2 linked regions of the Aquitalea magnusonii genome follow. The protein of the gene in region 2 interacts with the protein of the main gene of each other region in a pairwise test. Links are inferred from orthologs where the notes say so. Each region holds a gene or a part of one and is shown on either strand. Other genes may lie near its edges. The genes, in order: uvrB and uvrA.

Region 1 (14,123 bases), 470 kb from region 2 along the record:
CCTACTCCAGCCGCAAACTGGGTTTTGACCGCGCCGATCAGATCACCATCGTGTTCTGCGGCTCCAAGAAAAGCCTGGCCAGCGGCGTGCCGATGGCCAAGGTACTGTTTGCCGGCCATCCCATCGGTTCCATCGTGTTGCCACTGATGCTGTTTCACCAGATTCAACTGATGACCTGCGCCGTGCTGGCCCAACGCTACCGCAAGCAGCAACTGGCAGCCGAGGCAGCCCAGACTGTATAAATACAAGGCCGGCAAGACAAAGCCCCGTCAGCATCACACTGACGGGGCTTCAAGCTGCTGACAACGTCGTTGGCTGCGCTGGCACAGCGCTCCGGCACCGCCAGCACTTTCGACTCGCGGATTGCTGCCGCAGCCTCCCATCGATTCCCCTTCCCCTTCCCCTTCCCCGCCATTGCCCTTGCCCTGCCAATTGAAGAAGGGTGCCTCGCTTTCCTTGCAGAAAGCGCGAGCGGGCTGGCAATAAATGCGGGTTACAGATCGCTGATGAACATCTTTTCCTTCAGCGCCTTCAATTCGTCGCGCAGGCGGGCGGCTTTTTCGAATTCCAGATTGCGCGCCGCTTCCATCATTTCCTTCTCCAGCCGCTTGATTTCCTTGGCCAGCGTCTTTTCGTCCATCATCGCCACTTTGGCTTCATCCACCAGCTTCTTGCGCTGGTCTTCCACGCTGTACACGCCGTCGATGATGTCCTTGATCTTCTTGTTGATGCCCTGTGGCACGATGCCATGCTCGGCATTGAAGGCCAGCTGCTTGGCGCGGCGGCGTTCGGTTTCGTCCATGGCACGACGCATGGAGTCGGTAATGCGGTCGGCGTACAGCAGTGCCTTGCCGTTAAGGTTACGCGCGGCACGGCCTATGGTCTGGATCAGCGAACGGTCCGAGCGCAGGAAGCCTTCCTTGTCGGCATCCAGAATCGCCACCAGGCTGACCTCCGGAATATCCAGCCCTTCCCGCAGCAGGTTGATGCCGATCAGCACGTCGAACATGCCCAGGCGCAGGTCGCGGATGATTTCCACTCGCTCCACGGTATCGATATCGCTGTGCAGGTAGCGCACCTTGATGCCGTGCTCGGTGTAGTAGTCGGCCAATTGCTCGGCCATGCGCTTGGTGAGCGTAGTGACCAGCACCCGCTCGCCCAGGTCCATGCGCAGGCGGATTTCCGACAGCAAATCGTCCACCTGGGTGGCCACCGGGCGGATTTCGATCACCGGGTCTACCAGGCCGGTAGGACGTACCACCTGCTCCACCACCTGACCGGCGTGTTCTTTCTCATACGCAGCCGGGGTGGCGGAAACAAAGATGGTTTGCGGCATCAGTTGTTCGAATTCGTGGAACTTCAATGGCCGGTTATCCACCGCGGACGGCAGGCGGAAACCGTAATCCACCAGATTGCTCTTGCGCGCAGCATCGCCCTTGTACATCGCGCCCACCTGCGGCACGGTGACATGGGATTCGTCGATGAACATCAGCGCGTTCTTGGGCAGGTAGTCAATCAAGGTGGGCGGCGCATCGCCCGGTGCGCGGCCGGAAAAATGGCGCGAGTAGTTTTCGATGCCCTTGCAAAAGCCCATCTCGTACAACATTTCCAGGTCAAAGCGGGTGCGCTGCTCAATGCGCTGTGCCTCCACCAGCTTGCCTTCCTTCTGATACCACTGGATGCGCTCGGCCAGCTCCAGCTTGATCTTTTCGCAAGCCTTGAGCACGGTGTCGCGCGGCGTCACATAGTGGCTGGACGGAAACACGGTGTAGCGGCCCACCCGCTGTTTGGTGACGCCTGTCAACGGATCGAACAGGGTAAGCGTTTCCACTTCATCGTCAAACAAGCTGACCCGCAAGGCGGTGTCGCTGCTTTCCGCCGGGAAGATGTCAATCACATCACCGCGCACGCGGAAGGTGCCGCGGCCGAAATCCACATCATTGCGGTCGTACTGCATGGTGGTGAGGCGGCTGATGATGCTGCGCTGTGGCGTGGTTTCGCCCTCTTTCAGGTGCAGGATCATCTGGTGGTAGTCGGATGGATCGCCAATACCGTAAATGGCCGACACCGTGGCCACGATGATGCAGTCCGGCCGCTCCAGAATGGATTTGGTGGCGGACAAGCGCATCTGCTCGATGTGTTCATTGATGCTGGAGTCTTTTTCAATGAACAGATCCCGGCTGGGAACATAGGCTTCCGGCTGGTAATAATCGTAATAGGAGACAAAATACTCAACCGCGTTTTCCGGGAAGAACTCGCGCATTTCGCTGTATAGCTGCGCCGCCAGCGTCTTGTTGTGCGCCATGATGATGGCGGGCCGGCCCGTACGGGCGATGACATTGGCCATGGTGAAGGTCTTGCCCGAACCGGTAACCCCCAGCAGGGTTTGATAGGACAGGCCATCCTCCAGCCCCTCAACCAGCTGGGCAATGGCAGTGGGCTGGTCGCCAGCAGGCGGGAATGGCTGATGCAGACGGAAAGGACTATCCGGGAAGGTAAGCAGCATGGTGTTTTCGCGCGGGTTCAAGTCCAACGATTTTACGCCGATAAGGTGTGGAACTCACTCCCGATTCGCAACAGAATTTATCTGAAAATTGCCTGCCGCAATGGCAAAACATTGTTTAAAATGTAAGCAACCCGATCACGAGCCGAGATGAAGAATCCTTGCACATCAACATGATGTAAGCATGTTTTCTGACAGGCTGTATCTCCACCGACAAGACACGGGAGTGTATCTCTTATGCTGAGAAAATTTGCCGCCCTGCTGGTTTCCGCCGCCCTGGCGATGCCGGCAGTGGCCGCGCCGCCTGGCGTCATGGTAGCCAGCCAGATGGCAGACCATGCCGTACCACGCCTGAATTCACATTCGGTACTGGTACTTAATGGCAATACCGGCGAGCCGCTGTACGAAAAAAACATCCACCAGCGCATGCCCATCGCCTCCATCACCAAGCTGATGACCGCCATGGTGCTGCTGGATTCGGGAGTATCACTGGATCAGGAAGTCACGGTTTCCGATGCCGAGATCGACCGGTTGAAAAACACCACCTCGCGCCTGGCCGTGGGCACCACGCTGCCGCGCAAGGAAATGCTGCTGCTGGCACTGATGTCCTCGGAAAACCGTGCCGCCGCCACGCTGGCCCGCACCGCCCTGCCCGGCGGCACTGCCGCCTTTGTCGAGCGCATGAACAAGAAGGCGCGCAGCCTGGGCATGAACGAAACCGTGTTCTACGACCCGACCGGTCTGGATCTGCGCAACACCTCCACCGCGCACGACCTGGCCCGCATGGTGAAAGCCGCGCACAACTACCCGTTGATCCGCACCTTCACCACCACGCCGGAGCACCAGATCGTCTCGGTTCGCAACCGTGTGCTGCAGTATCGCAACAGCAATGCATTGGTGCGCGAGGGTAACTGGGACATCAGCATCCAGAAAACCGGTTACATCCAGGAAGCCGGGCGCTGCATGGTGATGCAGACCACCGTGGGTTCGCAGCCGCTGATCATCGTGCTGCTGGCCGCTGGAGGCAATTCCGCCCGCGTTAATGATGCGCGCAGCATCAAAACCTGGCTGGAGGCGCATCCTGGCAACTGGCTGGCGGGCTGACCGCTTGCTGACAGAAACATCCGGGCCGGGTAACCGGCCTTTTTTCATCATGCCGAAGCAGACGGGTCTGCCGACCCGCAGCAGGAGTTGCTCTTGACCCTTACCATCCGCCCCGCCACCCGTGCCGATGCTGCACTGATTCTGGGTTTTATCCGCGAACTGGCCATTTACGAAAAAGCCGAACACGAGGTGGTGGCCAGCGTGGCTGACATCGAAAACTCCCTGTTCGGGCCGGATGCCACCGCCCATGGCCTGATTTGCCTGCAGGACGAGCAGCCGGTGGGCTATGCAGTATATTTCTTCAATTATTCCACCTGGCAGGGCAAGTACGGCCTGTATCTGGAAGACCTGTACATCACCCCGGCAGGACGTGGCAGTGGTGCCGGCAAAAAACTGTTGCGTCACCTGGCGCAACTGGCCGTTGCCCGCGGCTGTGGCCGCTTCGAATGGAGCGTGCTGGACTGGAACCAGCCAGCCATTGATTTCTATGAATCCTTTGGTGCTGCCGCCCAGTCCGAATGGGTGAAATACCGCCTGGCCGGCGATGCGCTGCTGCAGTTTGCCGAGCAGGCCTGAAGCAACCAGCTCCAGCAAAAAGCCCCGCATTACGCGGGGCTTCTTTACAGGGGCTCAACGCCGGGTCATGAAACGGACGTAATCGCCCTCTTCCACCTTGAGCCTGGCGCTTTGTACCTGGGCAATGGAGAAGTTGGGCTGGACCTGGGTAATGGTGATGGTGCCGGACAGTTCCTCTGGCACGCCCAGCTCACGCACACCGCCGCCACTGCGCACGATCTGGGCCGAACGCGGCTTGTACAGCAGCATCTGGTCGCCCACCTTCATGCCATCCAAACCACCGACATTGACAAATACCTGCCGGCCATCTTCCACTTTCACCACCTTGGCCGATAGCGGAATGCAGCTGACCACATCCACCAGTTGGCGGCTGGCCTGGTCGAGCAGCGCATCCACCACCTTGCCGTAATCGCCCTGCCAGAAGGCAGCGGTGGCAAAATCCACCGGCAACTGCGCCACCACCTTGCCCTGGGCAATGCGGCTGATGCGCTGGTCAGCCAGCACCGCGCCGGTCAGCGCATCGTACACCCATACTTCCAGGTCGAACTGGCGTGCCGAAGCGGCATATTTGAAAGCACCGCCAAACAGCCCGGCCAGCGGCCCGGTGTAGTAAGCACCCTGCTGGCTGGTATTGTTGGATTCATACATGGTATGGCGCAGACTCTTGCCCACCACGCCGGTGGACAACACCCGCCCGGCCACCACGAACTGCACATCTTCACGCCGCCCCAGTTCACGCACCGTTTCCCAGCCGGCCACCGGCTCATCCGCGGCCATATTGCTCAACACGGTAAGGTGTCCGGCATTGCGCACATCAAAGCGGTTTTGCTGGCGCAAACGGCGGGCCAGCTCTGCCGGCAGGCTGCTGGCCAGATTGCGCAGGTCGTTGGCTTCTGCCGGATTCACCACATAAAAATAAGTGGTCAGCAACTTGCGGCGCAGGCTACGGCCAGCCGGCATGCCGCAACTGGCATTTTGCGCCGGTTGCGGCGCGGCCCCTACCGGACCGGCGGCACTGGCTTGCGGGTCTATGCTCAGCCGCACGTGATACATGCCGTCGCTGCTGTACTCCTGCAGTATCTTGACCTTGCCCTGCAAGGATGGTGCGGACAGCACGCTGCTTTCACTCAGATTGCCGGAATCCAGCAACTGCAGCGATTGCAGCTCGGCACCATTGCTGATGGCGGCCTGCTGCAGGGCATCGCGGATGGCCATTTCGCGCGCCGCCGGGCTGCCGGCATCCATATCGGCCACCCCTTCGGCCACGATGGGGGCGGCATGCAAGGCGGCAGACAATGCAAAAGCCGCCACAAGGGCGGCTACCATGCGGGACAGAAGCCGTGTCGTCATCAGTGGGCTACGTAGTAATTGCTTTCATAACGGGTAGCACCGCAGTTGCCTTCGGCGCACTCCAGACCAGCCACGCCATTTTGCTGGGCGGCCTTCATTACACTACCCGTTTTTTCCAGCGCATTCTTGTATTGCTTGTAGAAATCCTGATCCAGGGTGATTTCCGCCACGGCCTCGCTGGTGCCATCCGGCAGCATATTGGTGGACACCAGACGCACGCCGCGCAGGTAGGCATCCACATAGGTGCGGAAACCGTCGCTGGTGGCCACCATATTGGCCACCGAGCTGTTACCCACCAGTTTCATGCCCTGCACCTGTTCGGCAATGGAGCGGAAGGCATCCAGCCGAGCGGCGCGCATGGACAGCAGCTTGCGCTGCGAGGGGGTCAGTGCCGAGGAATACGGTGCTGCGCCACTGCCGGTCGCCCGGATGACGATGGGCGCATTGGGATTGATTTCCTTCACCACCACACGGGGCGCTTCCGGCTCGATACCGGCACCGGCATAGCCCACGCCGGTAAACACGGTATTGCTGGCAGCAGGTTCGGGCGCAGTGCGCGGCGCTTCGGCAACAGGCTGACTGGCCGAGGCACAGGCAGTCAGACCCAGCAACAGGGATACGGCGGCCATACGGCAGGTGCGGATGTTCATGACGGTGACCATTTCTACTTGTTCTTGGGACAAAGGCAGGCGCACGCGGGCGCAGCGTCAGCATTATATCGACTGCACCTGGCTTTACTTTAGTTAATTTTTGTCAAGATGCCGCCGCTGTCTGTTGCACCCGCTGCCACTGACGGGCCGATGAAAACCCGGCAGCCAGCGCCGCCTTTTCCTTGGACAGCCCGGCAGCGCGCCACTGACGGGCCAGGGCGGCCCGCAGGGCCAGATGATAATCATGCACCGACACCCCGGCATGCTCGCGAAACAGCCGCGACAGATGGCGCACACTGACATGCACCTGATCGGCCAGGGCGGCCAGGCTCCAGTCCCGCTCCGGGCTGGCGGCTATCAGGTCCTGCACCTTGTGTACCGCGGGATGCAGGTGATTGCGATGCGCCAGCCACGGTGACAACTGCACATCCTGAGCCGAGCGGCGGAAATACACCACCATCTCGCGCGCCACATCGCGGGCAATGGCCGGGCTGGCCAACAGGCTGATCAGTTGCAGTGCCAGATCAATGCCGGCAGTAATGCCTGCGCTGGTCCAAAGCGGCCCATCCTGCACGAATACCCGGTTTTCCAGCACCCTTGCGCTACGGTCGCTCACTTGCAAGCGCTGGATCAGACTGTGATGGGTGGTACACTGCCGCCCGGCCAGCAAACCGGCGGCACCGGCCAGCAAGGCCGCCGAACAGACGGTGGCCAGCACATGGCGCTGCGGATCAAAACAACGGCCAAGCCAGGCGGCAATCTGCCGCGCCTCGGGCATGGCGTAGGCTTCAGCCGAGCAATCGGCACCGGGGATGATGATCAGGCTGTCATCCGGCAGTTGCTGCGGCAGCGCCTCCATGCCGCCTAGCGGCAAGCCCAGTGAGCAGCGGACGGCAGGTGCCACTGCCGCGTAATGCAGGCTAAAGTCCGCACCAAATTCGGTGGCAATACGAAACGCTTCGGCCGGGCCGGCGAAGTCCAGCAGCATGAAACGCGGCGGCAGGACAAACCAGACTTCACGCGCCATGGGCCACCACCCCGCGCCGCCAGCGTGCCAGCAGCATGCCGCCAAACACGTTCACCACCAGTCCGGCCAGCAACAGCACGCTGCCCGCGGCCTGCAACAGGCTCAGCCGTTCGCCCAGCAACAGCGCAGAGGTAAGCACCCCCACCACCGGCACCAGCAAGGAGAATGGGGCCACTTTATTGGCCGGATGGCGGCTGAGCAGGCGGCTCCACATGCCATACCCCAGCAAGGTGGCCATGAAGGCGAGATAGGCCACCGCCAGGAAAGAGCCGAGCGAGAAATGGCGCAAGGCGATTTCCATGCGCTGCGGCCCTTCCAGCCACCAGGACAAGGCCAGGTAGGGCAGCGGCGGCACCAGGCTGGACCACACCACCAGGTTAAGCGGCTCCACCTTGTGCCCGGCCTTGCCCATCAAGCGCACAATGATATTGGATGCCGCCCAGCAGAACGCCGCCGCCAGCGTCAGGCCAAAGCCAATGGCGGTCATGCTGCCGCCCTTGGCCAGTCCGATCAGCGCCAGCCCGGCACAGGCACACAGCAGGCCCAGGATTTGCGCCGCCTGCCAGCGCTCATGCAGCATCAGCCCGGCCAGGATCAGGGTAAAGAAAGCCTGCGACTGCAATACCACCGAGGCCAGTCCGGCCGGCATGCCCAGCTTGATGGCGGAGAACAAAAAGGCAAACTGCCCCACTCCCACAGTCAAGCCATACGCCGCCACCCAGCCCCAGGGCAGCGTGGGCCGGCGCACCAGCAACACCGCCGGAAAGGCCGCCAGCATGAAGCGCAAGGCCCCCAGCAACAAGGGCGGCACATCGGCTACGCCGTACTTGATCACCACGAAATTGACGCCCCAGATCAGCACGATGGCCAGCGCCTGCAATACATCCTTCAAGGGCATGAAACTTGCTCCGTAACAGCAGCAGGCCGCCATGGCCTGCCTGCCGGATAAATAGGTGGTCTACAGCCGCGCCAGCGCCTGCTCCACCGTGACGATGTCGGCAAAACGTCCGGCCAGCACCAGCTCGGTCTTTTCGCGGATTTCCTCCGCGCTGTACAGCTTGCCGCTGAGCGGATGGCGCATGGCAAACGTCATGGTGGCTTCACTGACAAAATCCACCGCAAAACCCAGATCGGACGCCACCCGAGTGGTGGTTTCGCAGCACTGCTCGGTGCGGATGCCCGACACCAGCAGCTTACCGATGCCACGCTGGGCCAGCCAGGGCTGCAGGCCGGAATCCAGCATGGCATTGTGCACGTGTTTGATGAAGATGGCATCCGGATTGGCCGGCAGCCAGGCCATGGGCCGCACAAAGCCACTGGCCGCGGCAAACGGGCCGTCGCCATCCTCGTGCAGCACATACACCACCGGGATGCCTGCCGCGCGCGCGCCGGCAATCAGCGCCAGCACGTGCTGGCGAAACGGCGGCAAGGCGGTTTCGTCCCAGTAGTCGCGCTGCAAAAAGGAATCCTGCACATCAATCACCAGCAGTGCTGCCTTGTCCATATCCATGCTCCCTGTGAAATAGGGACACAGTCTAAGGCGACACGGACTGAGGCAGAATGCCACCAGCAGACAAGACACTGCCAGATCGGGACATAAGCTCAGCTTACAGCAGCCCCGGCCAGGCATGGCGGATTTCATCCAGCAGCAAGCACAGCGCGGTGCCTCCCATCAGCAGACCCATCAGCAGATTGAACAGCAGCAAGGCCGGAGCGGCACTGAGCAGATGGCGCAGCCGCTCGCCCATCCAGGCCCACAGGCTGATACAGGGCAGATTGACCACGGCAAACACCAGCGCCAGCAACAAGGCGGCGCTCAGCCGGGTTTCCGCCGCGGCCGGCATGAACAGGATTGAGGCATTAAGCACCATCACCCAGGCCTTGGGGTTGACCCACTGGAACAGCGCCGCCGCCAGAAAGCTCATCGGCTTGCCGCCCTCCCCGCCCTGCGGTGCGGCAGAACGGGCAATTTTCCACGACAGCCACAGCAAATAGATACAGCCGGCCACCGCCAGCGGCAGCCGCGCCACCTGTATCCATTGCAAGGCCCAGGCCAGCAGGCTGGCGGTAATGAATACCTGGGCCGAACAACCCAGGCTGATGCCCAGCATGTGCGGCAGGGTGCGGCGAAAGCCGTAATTGACGCCGGAAGTGGCCAGCATCAGGTTGTTGGGACCAGGCGTGATGGACATCACACCCACATAGGACAGCAAGGCGGCTTCCAGCATGTGAGGGCTCCTCAGGGCAATGCATCGACCCGGTTGGTGATGCGTTTTCATCATGCTAAGGCCACAGCGCCAGATGGTGACAGCCGCAACAATTCACTATTGTCATGGTGACAGTTATACATTTACCGCAACTGTCACCACAGACTATGATGAGCACTGTCACTGTCGCCAGTTGCCGTGCTGCGGCATTGTTGATGCTTGCCTCAGCCCTGCCCGGAATACCTGCCTATGCCACCAGACATCCTGCCGCGCACCAGCGCCCCCAACGCCACCTTGTACCAGCAACTGGCCGAAGACCTGTCGCTGGCCATTGCCCGCGGCACCCTGCCGCCCGGTTCACGCCTGCCATCGGTACGGCGTACCTCGCAAAGCCGGCAACTGAGCCTGAACACCGTGGTGGCGGCTTACCGGGTGCTGGAAGACCGCGGGCTGATCGAGGCCAGGCCGCAGTCCGGCTACTATGTGCGGGCGCGCCTGCCCTCCCCCGCCCGCCCGGTGATGACTCAGAGCAGCGCCGCCAAGCCCACCGAAAGCAAGGTACTGGATTTGATCGGCGCAGTGCTGGATGCGCAGCAAACCCCCGGCTTCATCGACCTGGCACTGGCCTGCCCGCGCGGCAGCGACTTCTACCCCGGCAACAAGCTGGCCAGGCTGATGGGGCAGATATTGCGGCGTCAGCCCGGCATGGTCAGCACCTATGCCCTGCCGCCCGGCTCGGAGCGGCTGCGGGTGCAGATTGCCCGCCGCAGCATGGAGCTGGGCATGGCCTTGCAGGCGGAAAACATCATCCTCACCAATGGCTGCATGGAAGCACTGCAACTGGCACTGCGCGCCGTCACCAAGCCGGGCGATGCGGTGGGGCTGGAATCGCCCACCTATTTCAACCTGCTGCCGCTGTTTGCCAGCCTGGGCCTGAAGGCGGTGGAGATTCCCACCGACCCGCAACACGGCTTGTCGGTGGATGCGGTGGAGCTGTTACTGTCCGAAGGCCGCATCAGCGCGCTGGTGGCCATGCCCAACATTCATAATCCGCTGGGCTGCAGCATGCCGCTGGAAGCCAAAAAGCGGCTGGCGCGGCTGGTGAATCATTATCAGGTGCCGCTGATTGAGGACGGGCTGTATGCCGAGCTGCAGTTCAGCGACACCCAGGCCCCGGCGGCCAAGGCCTTTGACGAAGATGGCTGGATCATCTTCTGCACCAGCTACACCAAGACGCTGGCCCCGGATTTTCGCATCGGCTGGATGGAAGGCGGCCGCTTTGGCGCGGCCTTGCGCAAGCTGAAGTTTGCTTCTTCGGTGGCCCAGCCCATGGTGCTGTCCGAAACGCTGGGCGCGTTTCTGGAATCCGGTGGCTACGACCACCACCTGCGGGCGCTCAAGCGCCATTACGCCCAGCATGTGGAAAAAGTGCGTGGCCTGATTGCCCGTCACTTCCCGGCCGGCACCCGCGCCACCGACCCGGCCGGCGGCTTTCTGATCTGGCTGGAACTGCCGGAAGGCTGCGACAGCGTGGCGCTGTTTCATGCCGCCATTGCCGAAAACATCAGCATCATGCCAGGTCCGCTATATTCACCCGGCGGGCGCTACCGCAATGCCATGCGCCTGTCCTGCTGCTATCCGCTGGACGAGCGCTATGTCGCCGCCCTCACCCGCGTGGGCATGCTGGTGCAACAGCAACTGGCGCAGCAAGGCGGCTGATGTCGGCTTAGTGGCGTGGCCGCTGCCGGGTCTGGCTGGGCGTTTCGCCAAACAGGCGGCGATAGTCGTAGCTGAAATGGCTGGGACTGGCAAAACCCCAGTCTTCGGCCAGTTGCTGGATACTCTCCTGCCCGCTGACCGGTGAGCGCAGCAGGCGACGCACCTGATTAAGCCGGAGTGCGCGCAGGAAAGGCAGCGGACTCATGGCGGTGACTTCCTGAAAGCCGTTCTGCAGGGTACGGCGTGTCACATGCAGCTCACGGCACAAACCCTCCACGCTCAGCCAGTTCTGCGCCGGCTGCAAGGCGCGCTGGCGTGCCTGCTCCACCCATTGCCAGTGGCGCTGACTGCTGCCCTCACGCCGCAGCAATGGTTCTGCGGCAGACTGTGACAAGGCCAGCAGCAAGGCATCCACCGAACAATCCAGCAGTAATTGGCGGCCAATGCTGTCCGGGGTTTGCCGCGCCAGCGCCAGCAGTTCGGCAATCTGTCCGCACAAGGCCTGGTGCGTGTCTGGTGCCAGGCAGACCGCAGCCGTCTGCAGCCAGAGCGGCGGCAGCTCGCGGCCAAACAGCTCCAGATGGCGCTGCGCCAGCACCTGCTGCTCCAGCACGATGCCGTAAATGGTGAAGTCGTCCGGGGTGCGCAAGGTGAAGTCGGTGCCGCCCATGGCCACCAGCACCGCGGAAGGAGGCACGCTGCGGCCATGAAAGCGCAAGCGCTCACCACTGCCCGGTGCCGGAATGCCAAACCAGATGGCACCTTGCCACGGCTGGCATTGCTGGTAGGTTTCGCGGGCCGAGTATTCGCGGAACACCTGCAAGCGCCCCAGGCACAGCTCATCCAGCCGACCGGAAAAACGGCCACAGGAGATCTGCGCGTAATCCTGCTGCCAGCCACTGATGAAGGCGGCCTGATCGGCAGCATCATCGGCCAGGCGGGTGACAAACTGCAGTGATAAGCCATGTGCCAGCGGGTCCATCTGCGGCTCCGTGAAATCGTTGATCCTGCAGATGATTAGCAAGAAGCACACCAGCCCTGATGGCGCTTTTCTGCGCCAGCGCTATCGTAAATCGGCAAATTCCCCGCCTCGGTGCATCTGCGCCAGCCGCATGCCTCATCCCGGTGCCAAATCGGCACTGCAAGCATGCCATCGCGCACCACCAGCCATCATGGTCCGGGCATGACTCTTGCACGGTCACGACCAGGTACCGCGCAGAGCAGCGGCAGAGCGCGCAAGCGGTGATTCTTGTTTTCCGATTTCCGATAACGCCGCTTGCACCAGCCTGCCTAGCATACATCACAGACCCCGGATGCCATCGCACCGGGCAGGGAGAAGTGAGTCAAAAAAGAGGAAATGTCATGAGCAACAGCAATCACGGCCTGGCGCGCAAGCTGGGCGGCTGGCAACTATGGGGGATCGCCGTCGGGCTGGTGATCTCGGGAGAATATTTCGGCTGGAGCTATGGCTGGGCCCAGGCCGGCACGCTGGGCTTTCTGCTCAGCTCGGTGTTTGTCGCCATCATGTATACCGCCTTCATTTTCAGCTTTACCGAGCTGACCACCGCCATTCCGCATGCCGGCGGCCCGTTTGCCTATGCGCGCCGCGCCTTTGGCCCGGTGGGCGGTTTTGTCGCCGGCTTTGCCACCTTGTGCGAATTCGTGTTTGCCCCGCCGGCCATTGCGCTGGCCATTGGTGCTTATCTGAACGTGCAGTTTCCCGAGCTGAGCGCCAAGTGGATTGCCTGCGGTGCTTACATCGTGTTCATGGCGCTGAACATCGTCGGTGTCAGCGTGGCCGCCGCCTTCGAACTGGTCGTCACCCTGCTGGCCATTTTCGAATTGCTGCTGTTCATGGGCGTGGTGTCGCCGGGCTTTAGCTGGGACAACTTCACCCACCACGGCTGGGCCGGTGGCGACAGCTTCAGCCTGAGCGCCATCGGTGGCATGTTTGCCGCCATTCCGTTTGCCATCTGGTTCTTCCTGGCCATCGAAGGCGCTGCCATGGCCGCCGAGGAAGCCAAGGACCCCAGCCGCACCATTCCGCGCGCCTATGTAGCCGGCATCCTCACCCTGGTGGCGCTGGCCATGGGCGTGATGATCATGGCAGGCGGTGCCGGTGACTGGAGCAAGCTGGCCAACATCAACGACCCGCTGCCGCAGGCGATGAAGCTGATCGTGGGCAGCAACAGCGGCTGGCTGCACATGCTGGTATGGCTGGGCCTCTTGGGCCTGATTGCCAGCTTCCACGGCATCATCATGGGCTATTCGCGCCAGATTTTCGCGCTGGCCCGCGCTGGTTATCTGCCGCCGATGCTGGCGGTGATCCACCCGCGCTTCAAGACACCGCATCGCGCCATCATCGTGGGCGGGATGGTCGGCATTGCCGCCATCTTCAGTGACGACCTGATCCAGATTGCCGGTCAGCCGCTGACCGCCAACATCGTCACCCTGTCGGTATTCGGTGCCATCGTGATGTACATCGTGTCCATGCTGGCCCTGTTCAAACTGCGCCGCAGCGAACCCACCCTGACCCGTCCGTTCAGCGCACCAGCCTACCCGCTGCTGCCCGGCCTGGCACTGGCCTGCGCGGCGGTATGCCTGCTGGCCATGATCTGGTACAACCAGTTGCTGGCGCTGATTTTTGCCGGCAGCCTGGCCGTGGCCTATGCCTACTACCTGCTGACCCATCGCCAGCGTGCTGCTGCCGCCAGCGATCATCTGCTGGAAGGTGGCGACGCCACCACGCTGAAACCTGCTGTTGCCCGTAGCGAATAAGAGAGAGGCGGGGTGTGCCCGGCACACCCCGGTAAACCATGTCCTACGCCATTACCATCGGCCCGCGCCGTTACCGTTTCGACGATCTGAAAACCCTGCTGGCCCGCGCCACGCCCTTGCGTTCGGGCGACCAGTTGGCCGGGATTGCCGCCAGTAGCGCCGAAGAGCGGGTGGCGGCACAAATGTGTCTGGCCGACGTGCCACTCGCC
Region 2 (14,656 bases):
ACCAATTGCTGCTGATGCTGGCGCGCAATGCCCACACCACCAACAGCTTTGACAGCAGCCAGGCCATGTTGCGTCTGGTACATGTTTTCTGAGCTGACTACCCGACAAGAACATCCGCCCGACGGATCACCCACTACCGAGGAAAAACCATGAACACACTATCCAGCGCCAAGCTCGCCGCGCCGGCACACCAGGCGCGTCCGGCCATGGCCGCCATTGTCGGTTTTGCCGCCATCGCCCCGGCCGTGCTGATGATGGCCACCGCCGTCGCCAGCCAGTTGGCCAGCCAGCTGCAACTGGGGCCGGTGGCTATCGGCAACTTGTTCTCCGCCGAACTGGGGGCGATGAGCCTGGCCACCCTGCCGGCCATGTTCTGGCTGCCACGCGTCAACTGGCGTAGCGCCGCCTGGCTGGCGGTGCTGGTATTCATCGCGGCCAACCTGCTGTCAGCCATTACCGTCAGCTATCCGCTGCTGCTGAGCTTGCGCTTTGTCAGTGCGCTGGCCGGTGGTTCGCTGATGATTCTGTGCCTGTCCGCTGCCGCCACCCTACCCAACCCCGACCGCGCTTATGGCTTGTGGGTGATGGGCCAACTGGCACTGGGTGCCGTGGGGCTGCTGGTGATGCCCACACTGTTTGCCCGCTTCGGCATTGCCGCCTGTTATATCAGCCTCGCCTTGCTGATGACGCTGTGCGCACCGCTGGCGCGCTGTTTTCCCCAGGGCCAGCAAGGCGCAGCCCCAACACACGCACCAGCCGCTTCCGGCCCACGCCGGGGCCGGGCCGCACTGGGCATCATCGCCACGCTGGCGTTTTACATCAGCCTGAGCGGGGTGTGGACCTTTGTCGGCCAGATTGCCGTGCAATCCGGCATTGCACCACAGCAAAGCGGCAATATCTTCGCCATCGCCACCTTGCTGGGTGTGGCCGGTGCCGGTACTGCCTCGCTGATTGGCCGCCGCCTGCCACGCTCCCGACTGCTGCTGGCCGGCTTTGCCATGATGATGGCGGCCATGCTGCTGTTGCTGCATAACCCGGCACTGGCGCGCTTTGCCACCGCAGCACTGCTGTTCAAGTTCAGCTGGACTTTCATCCTGCCCTTCATCCTGGCCACGCTGGCCGACATCGACCACAGCGGCAAGCTGATGAATGCCACCAATCTGGTGATCGGTGGCGGCCTGGCCATCGGCCCGGCGCTGGCCGGTCAACTGATCGCCGCCAATGGCGGCAGCCTGCATGTCTTGCTACTGCTGGCCACGGTGGTGGCCGCCCTGTCGCTGGCCCTGTTGCTGGCGCTGCAAACACCCCGCCCCACCCCTGCCCACGCCTGAAAACGAGGAGAAGCCATGACATCCGCGACCGCCTTTTACTTTGATGAGCTGTGCATGTGGCACAGCACCGGCCTGCATGCACTGACGCTGCCGGTGGGCGGCTGGGTGCAGCCGCCAGCCGCCGCCGGCCATGCCGAATCGCCGGAAACCAAGCGCCGGCTGAAAAACCTGCTGGATGTGGCCGGCATCAGCCGCCAGTTGCGGCAATGCACAGCCGCGCCGGCCAGCCGTGAAGACCTGCTGCGGGTACATGGCGCCGCCTATCTGGATGAATTCAAGCGCATCAGCGATGCCGGTGGTGGCGAACTCGGCCCGCAAGCCCCGGTCGGGCCGGGCAGCTATGACATTGCCTGCCTGTCTGCCGGCCTTGCCATCGCCGCCGTGGATGCGGTGTGGCGCGGCGAGGTGGCCAATGCCTATGTGCTGACCCGCCCGCCGGGCCACCACTGCCTGCCGGATGCCGCCATGGGCTTTTGCTTCCTGTCCAATATCGCCGTCGCCATCGAAGCGGCCAAGGCGCGCTACGGCATCGAACGGGTGGCAGTGCTGGACTGGGACGTACACCACGGCAACGGCACCCAGGCCATCTACTACCAGCGCCCGGACGTTCTCACCATGTCGATTCATCAGGATGGCTGCTTCCCGCCGGGCTACAACGGCAGTGAAGACCGCGGCACAGGGGCCGGGCTGGGAGCCAATATCAATATTCCGCTGTTACCGGGCAGCGGCCACGACGCCTATCTGTACGCCATGCAGCTCATGGTGCTGCCGGCACTGGCACGCTATCAGCCGCAGTTGATCATCGTCGCCTGCGGCTTTGACGCCAATGCGGTGGACCCGCTGGCACGCATGCTGGCCCACAGCGATACTTTCCGCCAGATGACCACCCTGCTGCGCAGGTTTGCCCAGCAACACTGCGCCGGCAAGCTGGTGCTGATGCACGAAGGGGGTTATGCCGAAGCCTATGTGCCGTTCTGTGGCCTCGCCACCATCGAAGCCCTGTCGGGCCTTAGCAGCGAAGTAGTCGACCCGCTGCTGGACTTCATTCGCCAGCAGCAGCCCTGCGCCGCCATGCAGCAATTGCAGCGCCAGTTGCTGGATGAGATGGCCAGCCTGCACGGACTATAAGCCCTACCACCGCAGCGTTGATCTAGCGCGCTGAAACGAACAAGGCCCCCCAATGGCGGGCCTTGTACTGGTTACGCAATAAGTCCTGGCATGACGACATCAGCAGCAAGCCGCCAGCAGCGCCGGGCTAAGCACACCTGGAGAGGAGGTCTCCGCGGTCCGCCACCCGGTTCGGTCATGGACTGAGCCATGCCGTAGCGAGGGCTTAGGCTTTGGAATGGATCATGCCGCGGCGCTGCTGATCGGCAAGCGATGTTTCCGGCGTAGACGGAGGCGGCAAGGCAGGGCTGCGATTCAGCGTGAAAGGCACTTTGGCATCCAGATAACGGGCAAAACGCATGGCGCTGGTGGCAAACACCGCATACACCAATGTTTCATCGTTGTCAGCGGCAATACCGCTGGGATAGCAGTGATCAGCGTGATCACAGCGCCATTGCAAGGGAAGGTCCTGTTCATGGGCATCCTCATAATGCGTGAACAAGGCGGTAATGCGCTGCCTGTTGGCATCAATTTCCAGGCTGGTCTTACTTGCATCAATAGGAATGAGCGGCAGATCAGCCTTACCACCGAAGGCGTGATTGAGCATTTCCTGACTCAGGTGAACCACCCGTTTGGCCTTGATGGCAAAAATCACCGGCAACTGGTGATTGGGCAGACAAGGCACCGTCGCCAGGCTGCGCTCGTCGCCCTTGCTATCACAGCGCTTGCTGCGTGTCGCCATTTGCTGCAAGAAACGACGGTAGTCACTTCCCGGTACCAGCTCGTAAATGGCCGGCTCTACCGCCAATAGTGCCTGCATGTGGTGGCTGGCCATATTGGCGCCCCCGCTAAGAAACTGCGCCGCATTTTCCAACTTGATGCCACCAGACTGATCTTGCTGATACAGAAACAGAATGGCTGGTGGCATATCCGGACTTAACCAGGCGGCCAGGGCGTCGGGTTTGTCCGGCATCACCACAGGCCCTTGACTATCTGTTTTACTGTAGCTGCGCCGGATGACATAGGAATCAGAGTGATAGCCCTGTAGCAGTTGGCCATCATCCAGCCTGACTCCGCCCTCGAGTGGCCGAACCGATTCCAGCTCTCCATCCTGGTTGAGCTTGGCATAAACAAATGGCAGTTCACCCACATCAATATTTACCACGCCTCCATTATCAAACAGCATTGAAATAAACGGAATTGCCTGATCAGTATCAGTATATTGGCCACTCCCGGCATGACGAAACGAACCCAGAAAGCCAGTCAAGTTGGCACTGGCACAGCCTACCAACATCGAGGCAATCACAACAATGGACACAAAGTCTTTCAATCTCACAAAACACTCCTTAAATATATTAAGTAATACAAATATGTATTTCGATAGAGAATATCGACTGCAATACGTTCCATTGGGTGCAATTTCCATACACAGACCAACACCACCCCAGTCATTTTCAAATGTCATCACATCTTGAATATCAGTCACAGCCACACTGATTTCTCAACAATATCGGCCACTAATATAGGACCTGACATTTAAATGACATACACCGCAGATACTGAACCAAAGTACAGTTAATAAGAAAAATACAATATAACTTATTGATAATTCAGCTCAGCAGACCAACAATTCATACCGCAGGGCAAGAAAATTCTCAGCAATGAGTCGCCTTGCTGTTTGATTAATAACCGATGGGATTTATCATGAACAAGATTGAAAGCAACAATAAAACATATATCGCCCTACAAAAGGGTTTTAATTTGCGCTGGCCAATTACCAGCGAAGATGGCGCGCAGCGTATTTATATCTGCAGCACACCGGAAGAAGTGCAAACCGCAGCCAATGAAGCCTTAAGCGAAGGCTTCCGCATTACGGTACGCAGCGGTGGCCATTGCTATGAAGGTTTTGTTTCCAACCGTCTGAATGCCACAGAAAAACTTGCCATCATTGACCTTGGTGAAATGAAAGGCATGGATCATGATGCCGCTGGCAAGGTCAAGTCACCTTATGACAAGGATGGTCACGGCTATCAGTTCCGTATTGCCACCGGCAATCAAAACTGGGATGGCTACATTTCACTCTACAGACAAGCAGGAAAAACCATTCCGGGTGGTTCTTGCTACTCGGTTGGTGTTGGTGGCCACGTCAGTGGCGGTGGTTATGGCCTGCTGTCCCGCCTGCATGGCCTGACGGTAGACTGGGTCAGCGGCGTGGATATCCTGGTCGCCGCCGCGGATGGTAAAAGCTTGCAATTCAAGCATGTACGGGCCGATAGTACCGATGAAACCGACCGCATGCTGTTTACGGCCTGCTGCGGTGCGGGTGGCGGCAACTTTGGCATCATCATCAATTATTACTACGCCAAACTGCCGGAAGCCCCGCAACAAGCATACTGGTATCCGCTGAAATATGACTGGAAATGGTTCCAGGCGCACCCGGAAAATTTCACCAAACTGCTGCAGGCTTATTGGCAATGGTTTCATGACAATGATGCCAATTCCAATAATCCGGACCCGGCAATTGGCAATGGGGGCTTGTTTACCCTGTTCAAGCTCAATCACATCAATAGTGACGACAATATTGTCCTGGCCATCCAGTACACCGGTATAGATGGTTTGGTTGGCGGTGAGCGCGACAAGCCACTGAATGACTTCATCCAGAAGATGAATGATGCAGCAGGCAAACCCGGTGTGGTTCATGATGCCTTCCTGCTTCCCAATATCAACCCCTTGGGACGCCGGGATGCCGGCATGACACTCAGCCAGGCAGACCCGCTGATGGCGATGGACTGGATTTATGTCACCCAAAGCATCAATGGCTCGGGTAATAATCAGCGTGGCAAATATAAGTCTGAATATCAGATTGAAAACTTCAGCGATGAGGTATGCAAAGCGCTGTTTGAAAACCTGACCAACCTTAACGACACGGCAATGACGCAATCCCTGGTGCAGATTGACTCCTATGGCGGCAAGATCAATGCCAATGGCACTGGACATACTGCCGTTCCGCAACGTCAATCCATCCTCAAGGCACAATATCAGACCTACTGGACTGACCCGAAAGAGGACGACGTGCAAGTAGCCTGGATTCGCCGCATTTACAATGCCGTGCATGCCTCGACGGGTAATCGCCCGCTACTGCCGGCATACCAGGGCTGCTATATCAATTATCCCGATGTGGATATGAAATATGTCAACGATGGCTCAACCCAGGTTGATCCGAATTGGCTGCATCTTTACTACCAGGATGAGGCATTGATTGACCGGCTGATTGCGCTGAAAAACAAGGTTGACCCGCACAATCTGTTCCGTCATGAAATGTCCATTCCATTGCAACGCCCTACCCGCTAACGGACATGGTTTTGCCATCTGAAACAGGCTGAGCCTGTTCAACGCAGGCCCGCAATTTTGCGGGCCTTTTGCTTGGCAGGAAGGCCAGGAGCAAGCTGCGCAGAGGCCACGTCCGGCCGGTGCCGCACGGCAGTCGACCCATGGCTGGAACGAAAAAGGCCCGCCATTGGCGGGCCTTGTTACGTCACCGGTTCAAACCCGGTGTGGCAGCTTTACTGCTGTTGTCCGGCGGGCTGCGGCATGCTGCTGTCTTGCTCCGGTGCTGCATCAGGCAGATTGCCTTGTGGTGCCGAAGCCTCTGGCTGCTCTGACTGTGTCTGCGGCGCGGGAGAGGCGGCAAATACCAGATTGATCAATCCCAGACTGGCCGGAGGCAGGGAAAGCATGGCAACAACAAGCAATTTCTTTTGCATGAGCTTCTTTCAATGTGGTTGGAAGACAAGCCTGTTTTTGCAAACACCATGCCAGCCACACATTGTCATTTAAAAACAATGCTTTGCATTGAAAAGCACCCACCCAGACCATGCCAGTTGTCGGCAGTGAGCGACAAGCATGGCAAGAAATTACCCAAGTTATTGAAATGGCAGCACTTTTTGAGTCGCCAATTGACGACACTCAGGCATCACCTCACCCAGTTTCCTGATTTGACAGCATTTTTCAGCACGGCAGGCATGAAAAAACCCGCCGTAGCGGGTTGGTGGCCAATGCGGTAGCACGCAGCCGGTCAGGCCGGTTTGCTGGCCAGCTTGAGCTTGCCTGCCAGCCAGGTATGGTCGTAGCTGACGATCTCGAACGGGTTGCCGAACGGATCGACAAAGCTGATGGAACAGAAAAACTGGTGATCCACCACCGAGTCGCGCGCCACCGTCTGGCCCGCGCGGTCGATCACCCGCTCGCCGGCCAACTGGTCTATCCATTCCAGAAAATCCTGGCCGCTGACCAGAAAGGCTACCGAGCCCGGCTCACATACCGGCTTGTCTTCCTGCGAAATGGCCAGACGCACCGAACCATTGCTGTTCATCAGCATCACGACGCCGTGCGGCCCGCTCTGCATGTGCTTGTAGCGGGTGTCCGGTGCCAGGTTCAGTACACGCTGGTACCAGCCCTGCGCCTTTGCCAGATCGGTGACACGGATATGGATATGGTCAATCTTGCCAAGCGATAGCATTGCATCCTCATCGGGTGTGGGTGACGCGCCAGCAAGCGACGCGTGCTCATTCTACGGTGTTTGCCGCCGTCGGCAACGATATGGCAATGTGGCCGGCGGCGGCTTGGTACTGCGCAGCGCGTGCCGCGCTCAGGTGCGCGGTTGCAGCAGCGGCTTGAGATAACGCCCGGTATGGCTGAGCGGATTATCCGCCACCTGTTCCGGTGTGCCGGTGGCAATGATCTGGCCACCACCCGCGCCGCCTTCCGGGCCAAGGTCGATCAGCCAGTCGGCGGTTTTGATCACGTCCAGATTGTGCTCGATCACCACCACGGTATTGCCGTTTTCACGCAGGCGATGCAATACCTGCAGCAACAGGTCGATATCGTGGAAGTGCAGGCCGGTGGTGGGTTCATCCAGAATATACAAAGTGCGGCCGGTGTCACGCTTGGACAGTTCCAGCCCCAGCTTCACCCGTTGCGCTTCGCCACCGGACAGCGTGGTGGCGCTCTGCCCCAGGCGGATATAACCCAGGCCCACGTCCATCAGTGTTTTCAGCTTGCGGGCCACTGCCGGCACCACGCTGAAGAACTCCAGCGCCTGCTCCACTGTCATGTCCAGCACTTCGTAAACGTTCTTGCCCTTGTACTGCACTTCCAGTGTTTCACGGTTGTAGCGCTTGCCGTGGCACACGTCGCACGGCACGTAGATGTCCGGCAAAAAGTGCATTTCCACCTTGATCACCCCGTCGCCCTGGCAGGCTTCGCAACGCCCGCCCTTGACGTTGAAGCTGAACCGGCCCGGCCCGTAGCCGCGCTCACGCGACAGCGGCACCCCGGCAAACAGTTCACGGATAGGGGTGAACAGGCCGGTATAGGTGGCCGGGTTGGAACGCGGGGTGCGGCCGATCGGGCTCTGGTCGACGTTGATCACCTTGTCCAGCAGCTCCAGCCCTTCGATGCTGTCGTAAGGTGCCGGTTCTTCGCTGGCGCCGTTCAGGTCGCGTGCGGCAATCTTGTACAGGGTGTCGTTGATCAAGGTGGACTTGCCGGAACCGGACACGCCGGTAATGCAGGCCAGCATGCCCAGCGGCAGCTCCAGCGAAACGTTCTTCAGGTTATTGCCGGTAGCACCATGCAGCTTCAGCACCCGTTCCGGGTTGACTGCGCGGCGCTCGCCCGGCCAGTTGATGCGGCGGCGGCCGGACAGGAAGGCACCGGTCACCGAATTTTCATTGGCTGCCACATCAGCCGGCGTGCCGGCCACCAGCACTTCGCCGCCGTGTTCGCCAGCGCCGGGGCCCATGTCTACCAGGTAATCGGCGGCGCGGATGGCGTCTTCGTCGTGCTCCACCACAATCACGCTGTTGCCGATGTCGCGCAGGCGCATCAGTGTGGCCAGCAGGCGGTCGTTATCGCGCTGGTGCAGGCCGATGGATGGCTCATCCAGCACATACATCACCCCGGTCAGGCCGGAGCCGATCTGGCTGGCGAGGCGGATACGCTGTGCCTCGCCACCGGACAGGGTATCGGCGGAACGTGACAGATTGAGGTAGTCCAGACCGACATTATTCAGGAAGGACACCCGCTCGCTGATTTCCTTGACGATCTTCTCCGCCACCGCCTGCTTCTGACCGCTGAATTCCAGCTGGGCAAAGAAGGCCGCAGTTTCTTTCAGCGGCAGTTGATTCAGTTCGTGCAGGGTGCGGCCACCGATGAACACATGGCGCGCCTCCAGCCGCAGGCGCGAGCCCTGGCAGTGCGGGCAGGGCTGGTTGTTCTGGTACTTGGCTAGTTCCTCGCGCACCGCGCTGGAGTCGGTTTCGCGGTAGCGACGTTCCAGGTTGGGGATGATGCCCTCGAACGGATGGGCGCGGGTAAAGCGGGTGCCCTTCTCCGACATGTAGACAAATTCGATGCTGTCGCGCCCGGAACCGTGCAGCACCACATGGCGCACTTTTTCCGGCAAGTCTTCAAAGGCCAGCTCGGTAGGCGAAAAGCCGTAATGCTCGCCCAGCGCCAGCAGCATCTGGAAGTAAAACTGGTTGCGCTTGTCCCAGCCCTTGATGGCACCGGCGGCAAGGGTCAGCTCCGGGTGGGCCACCACGCGCTTGGGGTCGAAGAAGGTGATTTCGCCCAGGCCGTCACACTTGGGGCAGGCACCCATGGGGTTGTTGAAGGAGAACAGGCGCGGTTCCAGCTCCGGCAGGCTGTAGCTGCATACCGGGCAGGCAAACTTGGCCGAAAACCAGTGTTCCTGGCCGCTATCCATCTCCACCGCAATGGCGCGGCCTTCGGCATGGCGCAAGGCGGTTTCAAAGCTTTCCGCCAGCCGCTGCTTCATGTCCTCGCGCACTTTCAGGCGGTCGATCACCACCTCGATGGTGTGCTTCTTGTTCTTGTCCAGCTTGGGCAGGCTGTCGATTTCGTAGACTTCGCCATCCACCCGCACACGGATGAAGCCCTGGGCGCGCAGGTCGTCGAACAGGTCGAGGTTTTCACCCTTGCGACCGACAATCACCGGGGCCAGGATCATCACCCGGGTTTCTTCCGGCAGCGCCAGTACATGGTCCACCATCTGGCTGACCGTTTGCGATGCCAGCGGCACGCCGTGTTCCGGGCAGTGCGGCTCGCCCACACGGGCAAACAAGAGGCGCAGGTAGTCGTGGATTTCCGTGACAGTACCCACGGTGGAGCGCGGGTTGTGGCTGGTAGCTTTTTGTTCGATGGAAATGGCTGGCGACAGGCCTTCGATCAGGTCGACATCCGGCTTTTCCATCAATTGCAGGAACTGCCGCGCATAGGCCGACAGGCTCTCTACATAGCGGCGCTGGCCCTCGGCATACAGGGTGTCAAAAGCCAGAGAGGACTTGCCGGAACCGGACAGGCCGGTGATGACGATCAACTGGTTGCGCGGCAAATCCAGATTGACGTTTTTCAGATTGTGCGTCCGAGCGCCACGAATGCGGATGGTGTCCATGTGTGAGAGCGTTACTCAGTCGGTCGGGGAACCTGATAATATACCCGACTTGGCTACCGCCGCTCCACCAAAGTATGCGCTGCAGCAAAAAAGGCAGCGCAGGACAATGGCCTGCAAGGTAAACCGCTGGCCATCGGCGGCGTTGATAGCCTGACTCCTGAATCGATAACGACAACACACATGAATTCGCTTGAACTGCGCGCCAGCCTCGGGCTGGCTGGTATTTACGCCCTGCGCATGCTGGGCATGTTCCTGATCCTGCCGGTGTTTGCCATCTACGCGCAAACCCTGCGCGGAGCCGACAACCACACCCTGATTGGCCTGGCACTGGGCAGCTACGGCCTCACCCAGGCCCTGCTGCAACTGCCGCTGGGCATGCTGTCTGACCGCATCGGCCGCAAGAAGGTGATTTACGGCGGACTGCTGCTGTTTGCCATCGGCAGCTTCGTGGCTGCCGGTGCGCACGACATTGTCACCCTCACCATCGGCCGCGTGATCCAGGGTTCCGGTGCCATCTCCGCCGCCATCACCGCCCTCTTGGCCGACCTCACCCGCGAAGAGAACCGCACCCGCGCCATGGCGATGATAGGCATGAGCATCGGTACCACCTTTGCCGTCAGCCTGGTGCTGGGGCCGGTACTGGCGCAGTACATCGGCGTCAACGGCATTTTCGCGCTCACTGGCGCGCTGTCGCTGGCCGCGCTGGTGGGCGTGTGGCTGATCATCCCCGACCCGGCCATCTCGCGCTTTCACTCGGATACCGAAGCCAATACCAAACGCCTGCCGGCGGTACTGAAAAACCCGCAACTGCTGCGGCTGAACTACGGCATTTTCGCATTGCATGCCGCGCAAATGGCCATGTTCGTCACCATTCCGTTTGCCCTGATCAAGACCGCAGGCCTGGACAAGGCCCACCACTGGGAGGTGTACCTGCCGGTTACCGTCATCGGCTTCCTGCTGATGGTGCCTGCCATCATCTATGGCGAGAAAAAAGCCCGGCTCAAACAGGTATTCATCGGTGCCATCGCCATCATGACTGCCGCCCAGCTGGGCATGGCACTGGCGCTGGACAGCTTCTGGCAGATCGTGATGTGGCTGGGCCTGTATTTCATCGCCTTCAACATTCTGGAAGCCACCCTGCCCTCGCTGATTTCAAAAATTGCCCCGGCCGATGCCAAAGGGACGGCCATCGGTGTGTATAATACGGCCCAGTCTTTTGGCTTGTTCATGGGGGCCGCCGCCGGCGGCTGGCTGTACACCCATTACGGCCCGGCCGGTGTGTTCGGCTTTACCAGCCTGCTGATGGCCAGTTGGCTGCTGGCATCCTTCAGCATGCAGGCACCACAGGCAGTGCGCTCGGTGATGTTCCACATCGGCGAGGACTGGCAAGGCAACCCGCAACAGCTATCACAGCAGCTGTCCGCCCTCGCCGGCGTCAGCGAAGCGGTGGTGGTGATGGAAGACCGGGTAGCCTACCTCAAGGTTTCCCAGCAAGGCTGGGACGAAAACAGCGTGAAACAACTGGTTGAAGCCACTTATTCCTGACGGTGCGGCCATTGCCAGGACGCACCTCACCCTGCAATCATGCGTCGGCCAATACCGGCGCAGCATTATCGAATCGAATCGGAGATCCACATGAACAGCATCACTTTTGACGGACGCCTGGCGGCAGACGCCGAACTGCGCTACACCCCGAGCGGCGAACCGGTGCTGAGCTTCCGCGTGGCCAGCGACATCGGCTTTGGCGAGCGCAAGACCACCAACTGGTTCAGCTGCCAGGTATGGGGCAAGCGCGGCGAATCGCTGAAAAACTTCCTGAGCAAGGGCCAGCAAGTGACCGTGTACGGCCAGCTCACCCTGCGCGAATGGCAGAACAAGGAAGGCCAGAAACAACTGTCGCCGGATGTGCGCGTGAACGAACTGAGCCTGCAAGGCGGCAAGCGCGAAGGCGGCTCGTCCATGGACGACAACTACGCCTACGGCGAACCGGCTGCCCAGTCCCGTCCGGCCGCCACACCGGCCGCGCCGCGTCGCATGGAAGCCAAACCGGCACCGAAGCTGGACGATATGGACGACGACATCCCGTTCTGACAGCGACTTCCTTACTGTTTTGTTGATAAAAAGCCCATGTTCCTAGCGGACATGGGCTTTTTGTTATTTGGATTAGCCACACCACACTTTGATAGCGGTATCGAGCGGGCGAGCCTGCCTGGCTTTGACCTCTTGGCTGACGGCATCGGTGATGGAGGAGATCCGGCTGGGTGAGACTGCGGTGCCATCCCTCTTTTCCGGATGGGCCTGGATTTCCCGAACAGTCGTATTCCGGGCATACAGCGAGATGACTTTGCCGTCGAAGCCGCTCCAGCGGGTCTGGTGCTTGGGGATGCGTTGCGGCGCAAAGATAGCCTGGCGGTCGCGTGCTACCGCGACAGGCAATTCGCCGAACGCGCCCTTGCTGGCGCACCCAGCCCCAGTTGCGGCTGGATTGCTCGGCCGCCACCAGGCCCTTTTCCAGCAAGGCAACTTTCAGGCCGCGCCGGGCCAGATGCAGGGCTGCACTCACCCCGACCACACCGATGATGACTACATCGGCACTGGCGGGGCGCGGGTCGTTTGCTTCCACCCGGTTGCAGGCTTAGCGCAGCATGGCTGCAAAGGCTTGTGACTTCATGTTGTTTGCCCCCTGGATTCGGCGCTAAGGCGTCCGGCCTGCATGTGGACGGCACGATCGCACAGGTGATCGATCACATCGCCATCATGGCTGACCAGTAGCATGGACAAGTTTTGTTGCTGTTTCAGCCTGGTCAGCAGGTTGAGGATTTCCGCCTGTACCGACATATCCAGCGCCGAGGTGGGTTCATCCAGCAGCAACAGCCGCGGCTGCAGCAGCAAGGCACGCACGATGGCAATGCGCTGGCGCTGGCCGCCGGAAATCTGGTGCGGATAGCGCGTGGCGATGTCCGGCTCCAGCCCCACGTCCTGCAAGGCGGCATCCACGCGTGCCGCGATGTCCCGCTCGCCCTGCAACTGCAATGGCTCGCTCAGGGTACGCCGCAAGCGATGGCGCGGGTGCAAGGAGGCGTAAGGGTCCTGGAATACCATCTGCACATCGCGCCGCAACTGGCCGGCAAAAGGCTGCCCCGGCCGCAGCGCGGTGCCGAATATGGACATGGTGCCATGCCAGTGCGGATTGAGCCCGGCCAATGCCCACAGCAGGGATGACTTGCCGCAGCCGGAAGCGCCGATCAGGCCGAAACACTCGCCCTGCCGGACCTCCAGATCAACATCATGCACCACCTGCCGGCTGTTTCTGCCTGCCTGGTGGCTGACGCCAAACCCCTGTAAACGGATGATGGTTTGCTGTGTCATGCCAGCGTCTCCAGCCATTGCCGGTCAAATACCGGCAGCACCGTGCCGTGACTGTGCTTGCCGGGGCGGCAGGCCCACAGCGTACGGGTATAGGGGTGGGTAGCCTGCGGTAAATCCGCGGCTGCCAGCTGGTCCACCAGTCGTCCCTGATACATCACCAGCGCGCGCTGGCAATGCTGCGCCACCAGCGGCAGGTCATGGCTGATCAGCAACAGGCCACTGCCCTGCTCAGCCACCAGTCGCAACATCAGCGCCAGCATCTGCTCGCGCAGGGCGGCATCCAGTGCCGAGGTGGGTTCGTCGGCAATCAGCAAGGCCGGTTCGGTGATCAGGGCCATGGCCAGCATCACCCGCTGCCCCATGCCGCCGGATAGCTGATGCGGCAAGGCATGTTGCAAGCGGGCCGGGTCGGGCAGGCCAACCGCATCCAGCATGTGCAGCACCTTGTCGCGCCGTTCGCGCGGGGACAGGCGGGTATGCAGCAACAAGGGTTCTTCCAGCTGCGTACCAATGCGCAAACCGGGGTTCAGTGCGTATTTGGGGTCTTGCAGCACCATGGCAATCTGCCGGCCCCGCAGGCTGCGCCATTGTTTTTCACCCAGCGACAGCACATCCTGCCCGGCAAAGGACAAGCGCTGTGCCTGCAACTGGCAGGACGGGGACAGCAAGCCCATCAGTGCGCGCGCAGTCAGTGACTTGCCGGAGCCAGACTCCCCCACCAGCGCCACGCACTCCTTGCCCATGGTAAAGGAAATGCCTTTTACCAACTGGCGTTGCGGCTGCTGGCGCAAGGAAATGGTCAGCGCCTCTACATCCAGCAAGCAAGGCGTTTGTTGATCAGGCTGCATGGCGCGGGTCCATTCTGTCACGCAGGCCATCGCCCAGCAGATTGAAGGCCAGGCTGGTGAGCAAGATGGCACCACCCGGTGCCGCCGCCACCCACCACTGGTCAAAAATCACCTTGCTGCCTTCGGCCACCATCGCGCCCCATTCGGCCATCGGCGGTTTCACCCCCATGCCGAGAAAGCCCAGCCCGGCTGCAGCCAGAATGATGCCCCCCAGGTTCAGTGCAGTGCGCACGATGGCACCGGGCAGACATAGCGGCAGGATATGCCCCACCATCAGCCGCCAGCCCTTGATGCCCTGCATGTGGGCGGCAGCCAGGTAGTCGCTGCGGCGTAGGCTGAGGGTTTCGGCACGCGCCTGCCGGGCGAAACCGGGCCAGCTGGTCAGCGACAGCGCCAGCGCACCATTGAGCAGGCCCGGCCCCAGGATGGCGACAAAGGCCAGCGCAATCACCAGGCTGGGCAAGGCCAGAAAGGCGTCGGTCAACCGCATCAGCAGCACCTCCAGCCAGCCGCCACGATAGCCG

What was found.
Region 1: the proteins of uvrA (region 2) and uvrB interact in binary tests that used the Escherichia coli proteins (3 or more experiments, as listed by UniProt). The link is inferred for Aquitalea magnusonii from one-to-one orthologs.

The regions. Positions count from the first base shown.
Region 1 is NZ_AP018823.1:973,710-987,832, reverse strand. The notes cover bases 1-2,893. They hold uvrB (excinuclease ABC subunit UvrB), read right to left. Parts: upstream 2,507-2,893; coding sequence 494-2,506; downstream 1-493. Other genes in these bases: DLM_RS04835 (serine hydrolase), read left to right, coding at 2,741-2,893; DLM_RS04845 (bile acid:sodium symporter family protein), read left to right, coding at 1-242. In the rest of the region: more of DLM_RS04835, read left to right, coding at 2,894-3,607; DLM_RS04830 (GNAT family N-acetyltransferase), read left to right, coding at 3,701-4,183; DLM_RS04825 (flagellar assembly protein T N-terminal domain-containing protein), read right to left, coding at 4,238-5,533; DLM_RS04820 (LPP20 family lipoprotein), read right to left, coding at 5,533-6,183; DLM_RS04815 (GlxA family transcriptional regulator), read right to left, coding at 6,287-7,210; DLM_RS04810 (EamA family transporter), read right to left, coding at 7,200-8,108; DLM_RS04805 (isochorismatase family protein), read right to left, coding at 8,169-8,714; DLM_RS04800 (LysE family translocator), read right to left, coding at 8,818-9,438; DLM_RS04795 (PLP-dependent aminotransferase family protein), read left to right, coding at 9,667-11,136; DLM_RS04790 (helix-turn-helix domain-containing protein), read right to left, coding at 11,144-12,118; eat (ethanolamine permease), read left to right, coding at 12,499-13,914; DLM_RS04780 (ethanolamine ammonia-lyase subunit EutB), read left to right, coding at 13,953-14,123. UniProt on the Escherichia coli protein: The UvrABC repair system catalyzes the recognition and processing of DNA lesions. A damage recognition complex composed of 2 UvrA and 2 UvrB subunits scans DNA for abnormalities.
Region 2 is NZ_AP018823.1:1,449,010-1,463,665, reverse strand. What follows is about bases 6,887-10,312. They hold uvrA (excinuclease ABC subunit UvrA), read right to left. Parts: upstream 9,916-10,312; coding sequence 7,087-9,915; downstream 6,887-7,086. Other genes in these bases: DLM_RS07090 (MFS transporter), read left to right, coding at 10,096-10,312; DLM_RS07100 (VOC family protein), read right to left, coding at 6,887-6,957. Also shown: DLM_RS07130 (transporter), read left to right, coding at 1-92; DLM_RS07125 (MFS transporter), read left to right, coding at 150-1,331; DLM_RS07120 (class II histone deacetylase), read left to right, coding at 1,347-2,459; DLM_RS07115 (hypothetical protein), read right to left, coding at 2,665-3,924; DLM_RS07110 (BBE domain-containing protein), read left to right, coding at 4,143-5,789; DLM_RS07105 (hypothetical protein), read right to left, coding at 6,002-6,202; DLM_RS22975 (hypothetical protein), read left to right, coding at 6,215-6,502; more of DLM_RS07100, read right to left, coding at 6,514-6,886; more of DLM_RS07090, read left to right, coding at 10,313-11,460; DLM_RS07085 (single-stranded DNA-binding protein), read left to right, coding at 11,551-12,006; DLM_RS07070 (ABC transporter ATP-binding protein), read right to left, coding at 12,583-13,284; DLM_RS07065 (ABC transporter ATP-binding protein), read right to left, coding at 13,281-14,132; DLM_RS23935 (ABC transporter permease), read right to left, coding at 14,122-14,656. UniProt on the Escherichia coli protein: The UvrABC repair system catalyzes the recognition and processing of DNA lesions. UvrA is an ATPase and a DNA-binding protein. A damage recognition complex composed of 2 UvrA and 2 UvrB subunits scans DNA for abnormalities.